3 regions of the Gordonia sp. SL306 genome follow, and region 1 is predicted to be linked to each of the others. Evidence: riboswitches for the same ligand, from Rfam matches in the RefSeq annotation. Region 1 holds a riboswitch; each other region holds the start of a gene.

Region 1 (5,015 bases):
CCGCAGGCTGTTGGGTTATCACCGCGCGACCAACTACTCCGCGGTCGATCTCCCCCTGATCGAGGAACTCTACGGACGTGAGTATGCCGAGCGCGTGAGCGGGCACCGGCGACTCTTCATGCACGGTGCATCAGATCTGGCGGGAATCACCGAGACGCCCACGGGCGTCGATGTGACCGTGTCGCACGGACCGACCGGACTCACCGAAGTGTTGTCGTGCGACGCGGTGGTCTGCGCCACGGGCTTCCACCAGATGAACCTGCGGAGCTCCCTCGGCGGGCTCGCCGACCACGTCGTCACCGATCCCGAGGGTCCACGGGTCAACCGCGACTACCGTGTCGAGATGAACCGTGAGCTGCCGGGCGGCATCTACCTCCAGGGCGGCACAGAGCACACCCACGGGCTGTCGTCGTCGCTGCTGTCCAACGTGGCCGTGCGGTCCGGGGAGATCGTGCGCAGGATCGCCCGGGATCGCGTCGTCGCCCCGGCTCGCGACTGACGATCACGGTCGCGACTCAGGCGACCTTGGCAGCCGCCGCCGCCAGACGACTTGGCCCCAACTGTCAGTCAGGGCGCCCGTGAGTACCGGGCATTCGCCTAGGACTCCGGCGCGCCCGCTCGCCAGTACGCCTGTGCCTTCACACTCGACTTGCCCAGCCTGTAGTCGTTCTTGAACGAGGCCGATACCGCTCGGGTGGCCTTCATGTCGAGTGCGACCCAGCCGAAATGGCCCGTCGCGTCGAACGCCGCATCGCGAACGGCCTCGACCAGGGCATCTCCACCGCGGTCCCGCTTGATCCAGTTGATGGTGTCCTGGTCGCGAAGCCGCAACGGCAGCGACTTGTCGGACTCGTGCGCGTACTCGAACCAGACGGTGGCAGCGGTGGACGGATTCGGCGACGCCGAGATCGCGTCGAGCAGCGAGTTGATCGCGGGCAACGCGGCCGTGTCCCCGGCTATCAGCCAGCCGGCCGGTGCGGGCTCCGGAATGGCGAACTTGGACCCCATGAACGTCGACGAGATCGTGTCCCCGGGTTCCGCGGCCTCAGCCCAGCGGGTCGCCGCGCCGTCGTGGATCGCGAACTCGAGGTAGAACGAATCGGTCGCCGGATCCGGGTCGACCAGGGTATAGGCGCGCTGATGCAGCTTGCCGTGCTTGTTCTCGAACCAGATCCGGACCCACATGGTCGGGTGGACCGGACGGTCGGTGAGCAGGCCACCCCCGGTGAACCCGAGTCGGATGTACTCGTCGGTCACCTTCTCGTTGCTCGTGACCGTGAGCTCGTAATCGTCAGCGCCCAGCAGTTTGAGGACGGTCCCCTGCCAGCCGCGCGACTTCGTCTTCGTCATTTCCGCCATCTGGACGACCCCTCCTCGGAGAACAGCACAGCAATCACTGTCAGGGTAGCCTACGCTAATTATCTCGCCCACCCCTCAGGCGGAGGATCACGCGGGCGCGAGCGGCACCAGACCGGGATGGGCGTCGAGGTAGCTCTTGGTGAACGAGCACACCGGCCGCAGTCGGGCACCTTGGGCGCGGACGTAGTCGACGGCACCGCGCATCAGACGCGTGCCGAGTCCGTGACCGGTGTATTCGTCGTAGAGAACGGTGTGCAGGATGGTGATCGTCCGTTTGCCGTCCACGCAGTCGGTGCTGTATCCGAGGACGCCGACCAGGTCGCCGGCCACCCACAGCTCGAAGCGCTCCCGGACCGGGTTGTGCACGACCTGCGATATCTGCTGCAGGATTGCCTGCGCAGACTGCGGTGGCCGATATCGATGTTTCCGTTGCATGAGCCCCTCCGGCGCATCACGAGGGAACCCGATGACAGGACTCCCCTTCCCACCAGCGAGCTCGGGAACCGTTCTGTGATCCCGGTCACACACCCTACCCTACGATCCCGTAGGTATCGGGAAACCGGCGAAGGTTTTTCGCGTTGGTAAGCATCCGTGGCGCGAGTGTCACTGGTCGCCGTCGCCGGTCGGCACGTAGGGTGTCGGATAGGCCGATCGGCCGCACAATTGCACAACGCGGGGGCTCCCACGATCACCGGGGGCTGAGATGGCGACAGGCGGTCGCCGACCGCCCGAACCTGTCCGGATAATGCCGGCGTAGGGAGCCATCATGGGAACACCTGTATCCGAATCCGTCGTGACCACCGGTCCGATCGAGGGCAGCCGTAAGCACTACCGCGAACTCGATCACCTGCGGATTCCCCAGCGGCGCATCGAACTCACCAACGGTGAGCACCTCGACGTCTACGACACGTCCGGCCCGTACACCGACGCGACCGCGACGATCGACGTCGAGCGCGGACTGACACCCACCCGGGATTCCTGGCACCGTCCGGCAGCGATCGACGGTGCATCGACCCAGCTCGCGTGGGCACGTGCAGGCATCGTCACCGACGAGATGCGGTTCATCGCCGCTCGCGAGGGCGCCGACGAGGAGCTCGTCCGCCACGAGGTCGCCGTCGGCCGAGCTGTGATCCCGGCCAACCATCGTCACCCGGAATCCGAGCCGATGATCATCGGCAAGGCGTTCGCGGTGAAGGTGAACGCCAACATCGGCAACTCCGCGGTCACCAGCTCGATCGCGGAGGAGGTCGAGAAGATGGTGTGGGCCTCGCGCTGGGGAGCCGACACGATCATGGACCTGTCCACCGGCAAGGACATCCACACGACCCGCGAGTGGATCCTGCGGAACTCGCCGGTTCCGGTGGGCACCGTGCCGATCTACCAGGCGCTCGAGAAGGTCAGCGGCGACCCCACCAAGCTGACGTGGGAGATCTACCGCGACACCGTGATCGAGCAGGCCGAACAGGGCGTCGACTACATGACCGTGCACGCGGGAGTGCTGCTGCGTTATGTGCCGCTGACGGCACGCCGGGTCACCGGCATCGTCTCGCGCGGCGGATCGATCATGGCCGCCTGGTGCCTCGCGCACCACGAGGAGTCGTTCCTCTACACCCATTACGACGAGCTGTGCGAGATCTTCCGACGCTACGACATCACCTTCTCCCTGGGCGACGGTCTGCGGCCGGGATCGATCGCCGACGCCAACGACGAGGCGCAGCTCGCCGAGCTCCGGACGCTCGGCGAGCTGACGAAGATCGCGAAATCGCATGGCGTGCAGGTGATGATCGAGGGTCCCGGCCATGTCCCGATGCACAAGATCGCGGAGAACGTGCGGCTCGAGGAAGAGCTCTGCGAGGAGGCGCCGTTCTACACACTCGGTCCGCTGGCGACCGACATCGCGCCCGCCTACGACCACATCACCTCGGCGATCGGCGCAGCACTCATCGCGCAGGCCGGAACCGCGATGCTGTGTTACGTCACGCCGAAGGAGCATCTGGGACTGCCGAACCGCGACGACGTGAAAGTCGGTGTGATCACCTACAAAATCGCCGCCCACTCCGCCGACCTCGCCAAGGGCCACCCCGGAGCGCAGGAACGTGACGACGCGTTGTCCAAGGCACGCTTCGAGTTCCGTTGGACCGATCAGTTCAACCTCGCGCTCGATCCGGACACCGCCCGCGAGTACCACGACGAGACGATGCCCGCAGAGCCGGCCAAGACGGCTCATTTCTGCTCGATGTGCGGACCGAAGTTCTGCTCCATGCGGATCTCCGCGGACGTCCGCACCTACGCCGAGGAGAACGGGCTCGTGACGGCCGAGGACATCGACCGCAAGATCGCCGAGGAGATGGCCGCGAAGTCGGCGGAATTCGTCGAGGCAGGAAAACATGTCTACCTGCCGCTCGAGGCGACGACCGGAGGTTCTGCCGCCAGATGAGTGACGATCTCGGACTGCCCACCGCCGCACCGGGTGTCACACCGGCGCGCGTCCTGACGATCGCGGGGTCGGACTCGGGCGGCGGTGCCGGCATCCAGGCCGATATGCGCACCTTTGCGTTGCTCGGCCTGCACGCGTGTGTGGCGGTGACCGCGGTGACCGTGCAGAACTCGTTGGGAGTCCAGGGATTTCAGGAAATCGAGCCGGAGACGGTCGCCGCGCAGATGCACAGCGTGGTCACCGACATCGGGGTCGGGGCAGCCAAGACGGGCATGCTCGCGTCGGCGCCGATCATTGAGGCGGTGGCCGGCGCGTGCATCGACCTGGACATCGGACGCGACGGCGGTGTCCCGCTCGTCGTCGACCCGGTGTGCGCGTCGATGCACGGCGATCCGCTGCTGGCCACCGAAGCCCTGGACACGTTGCGGTCGAAGCTGATCCCGCTGGCGACGGTCGTCACGCCGAACCTCGACGAGGTCCGCCTGATCACCGGGATCGACGTGGTCGACGCGACGTCCCAGCGCGCGGCGGCCCAGGCCCTGCATGACCTCGGAGCGCAGTGGGCTCTGGTGAAGGGCGGACACCTGCGATCGTCCGAGCACAGTCCCGACCTGCTGTTCGACGGCGACGAGTTCCATGAGTTCGTCCACCCGAGGATCGCCACGACCCACGATCACGGGGCTGGCGACACCTTGGCCGCCGCCATCGCGAGTGCCCTCGCCCACGGCTATTCGGTGCCCGACGCCGTATCGTTCGCCAAGCGATGGGTCACCCGCGGGCTCGAATCCGCCTACCCTCTCGGCGCCGGACACGGTCCGGTGAACCCGCTCTGGCGGGTCAGCCGCCGCTGACCGCCCACCCTGTCCACGGCCCGCGCCGCCCCGCCCCGCCGACAGCAACCCAATTTTCGCCGACAGCAACCGGGATCGCGTCGAGAGCAACCGCAATCTCGCCGACAGCAACGCGAATCTCGTCGAGAGCAACGTGCCCACCAGAGCGCAACGGAACCCGGATATCGCTCCGACACCTCGGCGCGTTGCTGTCAGCAGGATTCGTGTTGCTGTGGGCGGGGATTCGTGTTGCTGTCGACGCGATTCGTGTTGCTGTCGGCGGGAGGGCGGTTGCTGTCGGCGGCGGGGCGGGGCTACTTCTGCCAGCCCACGTCCTCCACCGGACCGATGTAGAACTGTCCGGCGCCGTAATTGGCGAGCTTCTCCTT
Region 2 (5,015 bases), 1.7 Mb from region 1:
GGTACACGATCGACCGGACCGGGTAGCTCGGGGAACCTCAGGCGCGCATCTGTTCGTTCGGTATGTGAAGGACTTGGCGACGGGCGCCGGGTCGGATGCTCAGAACGAGGGACAGATGCACTTCAATGGCCTGAAGACGGCGGCCCTGATGGGGCTGATGTCGGCGATCATCGTCGGGATCGGGGCGCTCTTCCGCAGCCCGACCATCTTGCTGCTGGCGGTGCTGGCGGCAGTCGGCATGAATGCCTACGTCTATTTCAACTCGGCGAAGCTCGCGCTGCGGTCGATGCACGCGCAGCCGGTGACCGAGGTCGAGGCTCCGGTGCTGTACCGGATCGTCCGCGAGCTCGCGACGACGGCCCGCCAGCCGATGCCGGCGCTCTACATCAGCCCGACCGAGTCGCCGAACGCGTTCGCCACCGGCCGCAATCCCAAGAACGCCGCCGTCTGCTGCACCGCGGGCATCATGCGTCTGCTCGACGAGCGGGAACTGCGCGCGGTGCTCGGCCACGAGCTGTCGCACGTCTACAACCGCGACATCCTGATCTCGTCGGTGGCCGGTGCGATGGCGTCGGTCATCACCGGCCTGGCGAACTTCGCGTTCTTCTTCGGCGGCGGTAACCGCGACGGGAACGGACCCGGCATCCTGGGCGTGCTGATGATCAGCCTGCTCGGGCCGCTGGCGGCCTCGTTGATCAAGATGTCGGTGTCCCGCTCGCGTGAGTACCAGGCCGACGAGTCGGGCGCGGAACTCACCGGCGATCCGCTGGCCCTGGCCTCGGCATTGGCAAAGATCAGCGGCGGGATCGATCAGGCGCCGCTGCCACCGGACCCGAAGATCGAGTCGCAGTCGCACATGATGATCGCCAACCCGTTCCGAGGCGGGAACGTCGCGAAGATGTTCTCGTCCCACCCGCCGACACCCGACCGCATCGCACGGTTGCAGGAGATGGCGAGGCGTTCGGGCCGAGGGTGAACGGCGCCCGTAGCGCTAGTCCTTGACCAATCCGCCGTCGACGACAAGGTTCTGACCGGTGACCGCCCGCGACCACGGCGACGCGAAAAACAGTACGGCATCGGCGAATTCGTCGGGTGTCGTGACTGTTCGCAGGGGCGTGCCCGCGGCGATGGCGTCGAAGACCGCAGTCGGGGTGGCGGCGCTGGCATCGGTGGTGCGCAAGAGTCCACCGGACACCATGTTGACGGCGATGCCGTCGGGACCCAGGTCCGCGGAGGGCGTTCGGGTCAGTGCGAGAAGTGCGGCCTTCGCGGCGGTGTAGTCGTGATAGGGGACGACGGGATTCTGCACCAGGTTGGTGCCGATGTTGACGATGCGGCCGAATCCGGCCGACCGCATGTCGCCGAGGACCGCCTGCGTGGTGTTGAGCGCGGCCGCGACGGTTCCCCGGAACTGGGCGTCGAAGGCCGGCCAGTCGATGGTGTCGGGCTTGGCGCGGTCGTCGCCGTTGAACGAGAAGTCGGCCAGCGCATTGTTGACAACGGTGCAGACCGGCGCGCCGAAGTGTTCGCGGGCCCGTGCGACGAGGTCGAACACCGCGTCGCGGTCGGTCGCATCGGCGCCCAGGGCCACCGCCCGCCCCGCGCCACCGAGTTCATCGACGAGCTCGGCCGCGGCCGAGGCGCTGCGGTGAAAATTGATGACCAGCCGGGCACCTTGTGCGGCAAAAGCTTTGGTGATCGCGGCGCCGAGGCCCCGGGCGCCGCCGGTGACCAGGACGATCTGCTCGGAGAGTGCAGGAGCGAGCGCATTCATGTGGACATCCCTTCGCCAGTGCTAACTGGACAGGTTCGGCGGGTGTGGTCTCAGCCGCCGGTGCGGCACCCCGTGTCGTGTTTCATCAGATCATGCGCCCGCGCGAGCACCCGACGCAGGCACACACGTCTAGGGTTGGACACAGGCAGGCGCCCAATCGGGCTCTGCACATCGGGCGGGCGGAAGCAGGAGACCGATGAGCAACAGGGGTCCAGACGGTATCCGGATGTCGGAGTACCCCCATCCGTCGCACCTGATCCTGCACCTGAGTGACACGCATCTGGTCGGCGATGCCGGCCCGCTGTACGGTGCGGTCGACAGCGAGGTGACACTGCGGCAGATCCTCGCCGAAGTCGAGGCTTCGCATGTGCGCCCCAATGCGCTGCTGTTCACCGGCGACCTCGCCGATCGGGGAGAGGCCGCGGCCTATCGGAAGTTGCGGTCGATTGTCGACGAAGTCGCAGAATCCATTGGTGCGCAGGTCATCTGGTCTATCGGAAACCACGATGATCGAGCGCATTTCCGGTCGGAGCTTCTCGGCGAGGCGCCCTCGGTGGCACCGATCGATCGTGTCTACGACATCGACGGTCTCCGTCTCGTCGCTCTCGACACCTCGGTGCCGGGGAGCCATCATGGCGAAATCGCCGAGGATCAACTGGAGTGGCTTGCGGCCGAACTCTCGGTGCCCGCGCCACACGGCACCATCCTGGCCATGCACCATCCGCCGGTCCCGTATGTACTCGACCTCGCGGTTCTGGTGGAGTTGCGCGACCAGCACCGACTCGCCGACGTTCTGAGGGGCAGCGACGTGCGCTCCATCCTCGCCGGCCACCTGCACTACTCGACGACCGCGATGTTTGCCGGTATTCCCGTCTCGGTCGCGTCGGCCACCTGCTACACGCAGGATCTCACCGGCCCGGCGGGGGCGTTGCGTGGCCGTAACGGAGCCCAGGGCTTCAATCTGGTGCACGTCTATCCGGAAACCGTCGTTCACTCGGTGGCCCCGGTCGGCGACTACGACACGGTCGGTGAATATGTGAGCTCGGCCGAGACCGAGCGGCGGCTGAACGAGGCGGGCGTCCGCATACCCGGCTCGAGACGGCCGCTCAGACGTCTTCCCAGGGTGCCGGGATCGGGAAGTAGTTCTGCAAGAAGTGGGTGACCTTCGTGGCGCGCACGTCCAGGTCGACATCGGGTGTGCTGCCGTCGTTGAGGCAGAAGAAGTCCATCGACCGCTTCGTCAGGAGTGAATCCATCTGTCGGAGGCCGGATTTCGACGTGGTGTCGACGTATTTGACCTTGGCTGAGCGCTGCACCACCGCGCGGCCGCTCATGAGCGCGTAATAGTGATAGAGAGAGTTGGTGACCGAGATGTTGGTCTCCGCCCGAAAGGTGCTGGCCGCGGTGGCCGCGAACTCGGCCGGGAACTTGGCCTCCATCTCCGCCATCACGCTCTTGCGCAGGGGCGTCGCCGCATGCTCGAGATGGCGGGTGGTGACCAGGCCGAACCGATCTCTGAGGAGCCCGCGATTCACCCGCGCCGAATTCTCGAATCCGCTGCGCTGATCGTTGTTGGAGCCCAGTCCGATTCGGATCGGTGCCTCGATGAACATGCTCACTCCGCCGGGGGAGAAGAACATCTGCGGGCTCACGGAACGACCGAAGAACATGTCGTCGTTGGAGTACAGGAAGTGTTCGGCGAGACCGGGAATGCGGTGCAACTGTGACTCGACCGCCTGCGAATTGTGGGTCGGCAGGACCGACGGATCTGCGAAGAACTCCTCACTGCGCACGAACGTCACCCGCGGATCATCGGAAAGCCATGCAGGTTTCGGTGAGTCCGTGGCGATGAAGATCCTCCGGATCCACGGGGCGTACATGTGGACACTGCGCAGCGCATACCGCAACTCGTCGATCTGGCGGAACCGGGCCTCGGAATCGTCACCCTCGCCGACCACGTGGCTCTGCATCCTCTTGGCGCGCTGAGCCTGCCATTCCTGCGAGGACCCGTCCACCCAGGAGAACACCAGATCGATGTCGAACGTGACGTCGGAGGCCTGGTGGGCGAACATCTTCTCGAATGTCGGCCACGTGCGCCCGAACCTCTCGACCTCGCTGCGTACCGCCTCCCGTGACGAGACCGTTCGTCGTGTCAACGAATTGGCCACGGGCAACAGGAGATCGTCGCCTGCCGTCGTCCACAATTCGATCTGCACTCCGGTCGCCGCTCCGAACGTCATGCCGCTGGCGAGGTGGACGCGTGGGCGGAACAGGCGGAACACGCGGGCTTTGCGGTGCGTCGACAACGCGCCGTCGGCGACGAGGACCGGCCTGGCCCGTCCCGCACCCACGGTCTTGGCATAGAACGGATGATCCGCGCACGCTGTGGCCAACGCCGACCTGAAGCGCTTGCGCAGCGCCCAGTCGATCGCCAGCACGGGACGTTCATCGTTCCCGCGAACCAGCAAGTAGCCGATCTCGGCCCGGTCGAGGACGTCACGCAGGAAGAGAAGATCCTCGACCATCGCTTCGTGGGGTGTGGTGCTCGTGTTCACCAATGCGAGGCGGCCGTTGAATCGGACCACATCGGGATCGCGTGGCTTGGTTTCGGCGGGGGTCGTCGCACGCACAGCGATGTGAAGGGATTCCTGCTGGGGTGCACGGAGGACGTCGATCGGGGCGGGGGAATTGGTGATGGTGGCCTTCCGGGTGCTCGCCGCAACCGCGACATCACCAGTCTAGTCCCAGGTCAGGGACTGCCCGTCGGCCCGTCGTCCTAGCGGCGGGCAGGCGCGATGCGATCGAGCACGGCGACCTCCTCGGCGGTCAGTCGGAGTCCGCCGGCCGCGACGTTCTGTTCCAGGTGGACTGGGTTGCCGGTGCCCGGAATCGCGAGCACATGGGGGCCGCGCTGCAGGGTCCATGCCAGTCGGATCTGCGCCGGGGTGGCGCCGTGCGCTTCGGCAATGGCGGCGATCTCGGCCTCGCCGGTGCTGTCGGGTCCTTCAGAGGAGGCCCAGGTTGAGGTGGCCACGGCGAAGAACGGCACGAATGCGATGCCGTGTTCGAGGCACAGCTCGAGCAGGGCGTCGTCGGCGCGGTCGGTGAGACCGTATCGGTTCTGCACACTGACCACCGGCGTGATGGTGATCGCCTCGGTCAGTTGGTCGGCCGTGATATTGGAGATGCCGATGTGGCGCAGCAGACCAGCATCACGCAGTTCGACCAGCGCGCCGAGGTG
Region 3 (5,015 bases), 1.1 Mb from region 1:
GAGTTCGCCGACGAGGCGGCCTTCGACTCCTACATGCAGGATTCACGCCGGCAGGCGATGGCGCGGCGTCGCGACATGTGCGTCGCGAAAACGCAGATGTGGCGGGTCGAATCCGCCTGACGCCCCGTCCATCGGGCGCAGTTTCTCGCCGACCGTGCGCAGTTTCTCGCCGACCGTGCGCCGCATGGTGGTCAGTCGCACACTCGACGCGATTCTGTGCACGATGGACGCCGATCTGTGCACGCTCGGCGAGAAATCGGGCCCGGTCGACGGGCTACGCACGCGCCGGCGACGACGCCTGGGCCCAGAACCGCTTGGGCATCCGGCCCGCGCCTGCGGCGTACCGTCCGGCGATCACGGCGTGTCGCATCGCGGCCGCCATCCGCTCCGGGTCGTCGGCGCGGGTGACCGCCGACGCGAGGAGCACCGCGTCACAACCGAGTTCCATCGCCAGCGCCGCGTCGCTCGCGGTGCCGATACCGGCGTCAAGTACCACCGGAACCCGGGCCGCCTCGACGATCATCTCGATGTTGTGGGGATTCGCGATGCCGAGGCCGGTTCCGATCGGCGAGCCCAGCGGCATGACGGCGGCCACCCCGAGATCCTGCAGTCGCGCGGCGAGGACCGGATCGTCGTTGGTGTAGGCAAGCACTGCGAATCCGTCGTCGACGAGAGCCCTTGCCGCATCGACCAATTCGATCGGATCGGGCAGTAGCGTGCGCTCGTCGGCCACCACTTCGAGCTTCACCCAATGGGTTTCGACGGCCTCGCGCGCGAGTTGCGCGGTCAGCACCGCCTCGGCGGTGGTGTGGCAGCCGGCGGTGTTGGGCAGGATCGCGATGTCCAGACGTCGGAGCATCTCGATCATCCCGGTCCGGGACTCGGGACTCACCCGCCGCAGCGCCACGGTGGTCAACTCGGTACCCGACGCCACCAGAGCCCGTTCCAGCACAGCGAGATTGGTGGCACCGCCGGTGCCCATGATCAGGCGCGACGTCAACTCGCGGTCGGCGATCCGCAACGGTGCGTCGGCGGCCATGGCCGCGATCGGGCTATCCACCCTGCACCGCCGTCACGATCTCCACACTCGCGTCGTCGCGAAGCACTCGATCCCACCGGCCACGAGGGACCACCTCGCCGTCGATCGCGACCGCGATCCCGCGATCGGGTAGACCCAGTTTCGCGACCAGATCCCCGATCGATGCGTCGGGTGCGAGATCGGTCGCCTCGCCGTTGACCACAATCGTCATGATGGCTCCACTCCTTCCGTGGTGCTGCCGAGTTCGCCCGCAGCGACCCATCCATCCGTCAGCAGTTCGAGAACCTTGTCGGCGGTGTAGGGCGCCAACAGGATTCCGTTGCGGCCGTGCCCGGTCGCCACGACCGCCCGGTCGTCGACGCGCCGGATGATCGGCAGCCCGTCGGCGGTACCGGGCCGCAGACCCGCAGCGGCCTCGGCGAGCTGGTAGGTCCGCAAACCCGGCATCAGGTCGACGGCATCGGCGAGCAGATCGCTCACACCACCGACCTCGGGCGCCGGCTCACTCTCGTCCAGCGGCTCGTATTGGGTTGCGCCGACGACGACCCCGTCGTCGCGGGGTACGAGATAGACCTGCCGACCATGCATCCGGGCGCGGATCACGCGGGAGGGCTGGGCCACCGACCATCGCGTCCGACGCAGCCGCAGGATCTCGCCCTTCGCCGCGTGGAGTGCCACGTCGGGGACCAGCGAGCGTGTGCCCAGGCCTGCCGCGACCAGGATCTGGTCGGCGTCGACGTCGTCGAGATCGGTCACTCGCTCGTCGACGAAGCGCACTCCCGTCCCGACGAGGGCCTCGCGAAGTCGGGCCAGCAGCCGGCGATTGTCCACCGCGCCCTCCCCGACCGCCAGGTATCCGCTGTGCAGGCGTGAGCTCAGTCCCGGTTCGCGTCGACGGATCTCGGCGAGGTCGACCCGCCGCAGATCATCCTGCGAGCGGGGCGCGCGGGACCAGACGAACTCGGCGAGGTTCGCGAGATACTCGGCGTCTGCCGACGACGCTGCCACGAACAACGACTCGGTGGCGGCCATCACCGTCGGATCGCCCAGACGCGCCACCAGATCCGGCCAGCGTCGCACCGATGCCGCCGACAGCGCGAGCAGATCGTCCTCGCCGGGGTGACCTTCGCCGAGGGAGCCGAGCATGCCGGCGGCCACCCAGGCCGCCCGATCGGCGGTGCCCGCATCGTGGACCCTGACCCGGTGGCCTGCGTCGACCGCGGCGAGCGCACACGTCAGCCCGATGACGCCGCCGCCGACGACGGCGAGTGTCGGGCCAGGTCGGTCGATACTCAAGGGGTGACATCCTTCCTTCGCCGGCATTACCCGGATCAGGTCAAACGGTCAGCGGGGGTTCGGCCCGCACTCTCAGCCCGTCGTACCCCGGGCTCCCGTGTCTCGACGTCTAGCCTACCGTTGCGTCCGTGACACCGACTCGAGGCCCGAGATCCGTCCGCCTGTCATCGGCCCGGGTGTATCTGTGCACCGACGCCCGGCGCGAACGTGGCGATCTGATCGAGTTCGTCTCCGCAGCACTCGCCGGTGGTGTCGACATCGTGCAGCTACGCGACAAGGGATCGCCCGGTGAGGCGCGGTTCGGCACGCTGGAGGCCCGCGAGGAACTCGAGGTCCTCGCCAGGCTCCGCGAGGTGACGCGTCGGCACGACGCGCTGCTCGCCGTCAACGACCGTGCCGATGTCGCCGTCCTCGCCGATGCCGACGTACTGCACGTCGGTCAGGGTGATCTGCCCGCCGCCCGCGCCCGGCAGATCACCGGTCCCGACGTCGTGATCGGGCTGTCCACCCACGACGAGGTACAGATGCGGGCTGCGGTCGTCGACGACGACGTCGACTATTTCTGCGTCGGACCATGCTGGCCGACTCCGACCAAACCGGGCCGGGTCGCACCGGGACTCGATCTCGTACGGGCAGCGGCGGACGTCGATCCGCCCAAGCCGTGGTTCGCGATCGGCGGCATCGACACCGCTCGACTGCCCGAGGCCCGGGCGGCCGGTGCGGGTCGCGTCGTGGTCGTCCGGGCGATCACCGCCGCCGACGACGCCCGGGACGCCGCGGCGCAGCTCCGGACCGCGCTCACCCGCTGACGTCCGAAAGCCGGTTGCCGCGCCCCGGCGGGCGGGTCTATCGTTGTCGACATCATGTTGTGCATGAAGAGCATTCTCGTAACCCGCCGCAGCGGGGTCTGATCGACCGACCCCCCGCTGCGGGGTCGTTGCGCTCTCTGCTCGTCGGTCATCTTTCCTTCGACCGAAACGTAGACACGAGATGCACAGCCTTCATCTTTCTCAGCAACCCTGTTCGTGTGATGCACCCGATCCGTTCGCGCCCGACCCGTTCGCTCGCCGATTCGGATGCGACCTGCCCCGAGGCATGCGTGAGGAGGCAGCCGACATGACGTGGCAAGGATTCACCGACCGATACGCACCCACCGGCGCCATCCGGCTGGGCTCGCTGCGCATCGAGACCGGACGAGAGGACATGGTCACCTGCCACGCGACCATCGCCTTCGCCGACCGGATCATGTCACTGCAGGCCAGCGCCGTCGGACCGATCGGTGCGATGACGTCGATGCTCCACGACATCGGAGCGCCGATCCAGATCGTCAGCCTCCACCAACGCGAGGTCGGCGGCACCGTGACGACATTCCTGCTGTGTGAGTCCGACGACCGGCAGTGCTGGGCCTACGGCGACGGCGCCACGGGCGACGAGGCCAACGTCAACGCTCTGATCGCCGGCGCCAACCGGTTGCGGGACCCGATCAGCTCTGGGGCTATCAGCTCTGGGGGTCGAGAGCGCTGATGCGCTCTCGCAGTCCCGGCCACGCGTTCCCGAACGCCGGGTGCAGAGGCAGTTCCGCCACGTCGTTCTCGGGGACCCAGCGCAGTTCGGCGGATTCGAAATTGGCCACGGTGCGCACCGGCTCGTCGATATCCGCGATGACCGTGGTGTACGTCCAGCCGCTCGGCGCCTGATGGGTGACGAGCGCGGCAACCACGTGCAGGTCGTCTCCGCCGACACCGGCCTCCTCATGCGCCTCGCGGACGGCCGTGTCGATCGCGCTCTCGTGCGAATCGCGCGCGCCGCCGGGGAGCCCCCATGTCCCGCCCTGATGGGACCACACCGCACGATGCTGCAGCAGGATCGCCGTGGAACCGTCCGGCAGAGGTGCCCGCAACAGCAATCCGGCCGCCCCGTGGCGCCCCCAGTAGCGCGAACCGTCCGGATCGATCACCCATCCGTCGCCGTCTCCGCGCACCCTGCCTCCTGCCGTCGGTTTCCCGCCCAGTGACCCAGACCCTCTCCACGGTATGTGAGTTGCGCGACACAGGCCAGGGAAAGCCGGCGCGGATCGGCATCTCGATCACCCGGGGACACGGCCGCTCAAGTCGAGCCGGTCAGGACGACGAGGACTAGGGTTGAAACCGGTGAGGAACACCGATCCCGACCGGGAGGGAATCGTCGCCGATACCGGGAAAACCCGGTACCTGAAACGCGTGCGCTGCCCGGTGCGACACACAAGGTGGAGACTGTGAGCCCAACGCCGGCATGCCCGGCACTAGCGGAAAGCGACGCCGGAATCATGGAGAATTCGGAAGGACCGTGAGGTGACCGGCGACGTCTCGCATATGCGGACCGCGCTCACCCGCGCGGGCCGGACCATCCGACCCACTTCTTCCGCCCCGCCGATCCGGCAGGTACTCGCAGACCGACGGGATCTGGTCGCCGCCGCGCGCCAGCGCGCGCAGTCGCCACTGACCACTCTGCGACACTATGCGGTCACCAGCCCGGGCAAGCTCATCCTGATCCTGGTGATCCTGGCCCTCGCCTGCCTGACCGCCGGGCTGTACGCCTCCGACACCCTGGAGAAGCGCACCCAGACGCTGCAGGAGATGATCGACCGGACCGAGCCGCTCGCGGAGGCCTCGCAGGTCCTCTACAGCTCGCTGTCGATCGC

What was found. Region 1 has a riboswitch for thiamine pyrophosphate ahead of thiC (phosphomethylpyrimidine synthase ThiC). Riboswitches for the same ligand answer to the same signal wherever they lie in the genome.
Region 2: another riboswitch for thiamine pyrophosphate. It lies ahead of OVA31_RS05595 (3-oxoacyl-ACP reductase); the one in region 1 lies ahead of thiC (phosphomethylpyrimidine synthase ThiC).
Region 3: another riboswitch for thiamine pyrophosphate. It lies ahead of thiO (glycine oxidase ThiO); the one in region 1 lies ahead of thiC (phosphomethylpyrimidine synthase ThiC).

The regions. Positions count from the first base shown of each region.
Region 1 is NZ_CP113063.1:2,984,774-2,989,788, reverse strand. It holds gene OVA31_RS13665 (lysine N(6)-hydroxylase/L-ornithine N(5)-oxygenase family protein) at 1-499, shown strand, start outside; gene OVA31_RS13660 (siderophore-interacting protein) at 598-1,359, opposite strand; gene OVA31_RS13655 (GNAT family N-acetyltransferase) at 1,447-1,794, opposite strand; TPP riboswitch at 2,022-2,136, shown strand; gene thiC (phosphomethylpyrimidine synthase ThiC) at 2,126-3,796, shown strand; gene thiD (bifunctional hydroxymethylpyrimidine kinase/phosphomethylpyrimidine kinase) at 3,793-4,647, shown strand; gene OVA31_RS13640 (ABC transporter family substrate-binding protein) at 4,941-5,015, opposite strand, start outside.
Region 2 is NZ_CP113063.1:1,244,430-1,249,444, reverse strand. It holds gene OVA31_RS05605 (polyprenyl synthetase family protein) at 1-26, shown strand, start outside; gene htpX (zinc metalloprotease HtpX) at 116-976, shown strand; gene OVA31_RS05595 (3-oxoacyl-ACP reductase) at 992-1,774, opposite strand; TPP riboswitch at 1,765-1,857, opposite strand; gene OVA31_RS05590 (phosphodiesterase) at 1,971-2,936, shown strand; gene OVA31_RS05585 (stealth family protein) at 2,881-4,299, opposite strand; gene OVA31_RS05580 (oxidoreductase) at 4,551-5,015, opposite strand, start outside.
Region 3 is NZ_CP113063.1:1,884,350-1,889,364, forward strand. It holds gene OVA31_RS08595 (DUF1330 domain-containing protein) at 1-120, shown strand, start outside; gene OVA31_RS08600 (thiazole synthase) at 275-1,039, opposite strand; gene thiS (sulfur carrier protein ThiS) at 1,053-1,250, opposite strand; gene thiO (glycine oxidase ThiO) at 1,247-2,362, opposite strand; TPP riboswitch at 2,331-2,444, opposite strand; gene thiE (thiamine phosphate synthase) at 2,464-3,144, shown strand; gene OVA31_RS08620 (hypothetical protein) at 3,452-3,859, shown strand; gene OVA31_RS08625 (NUDIX hydrolase) at 3,834-4,316, opposite strand; gene OVA31_RS08630 (hypothetical protein) at 4,666-5,015, shown strand, end outside.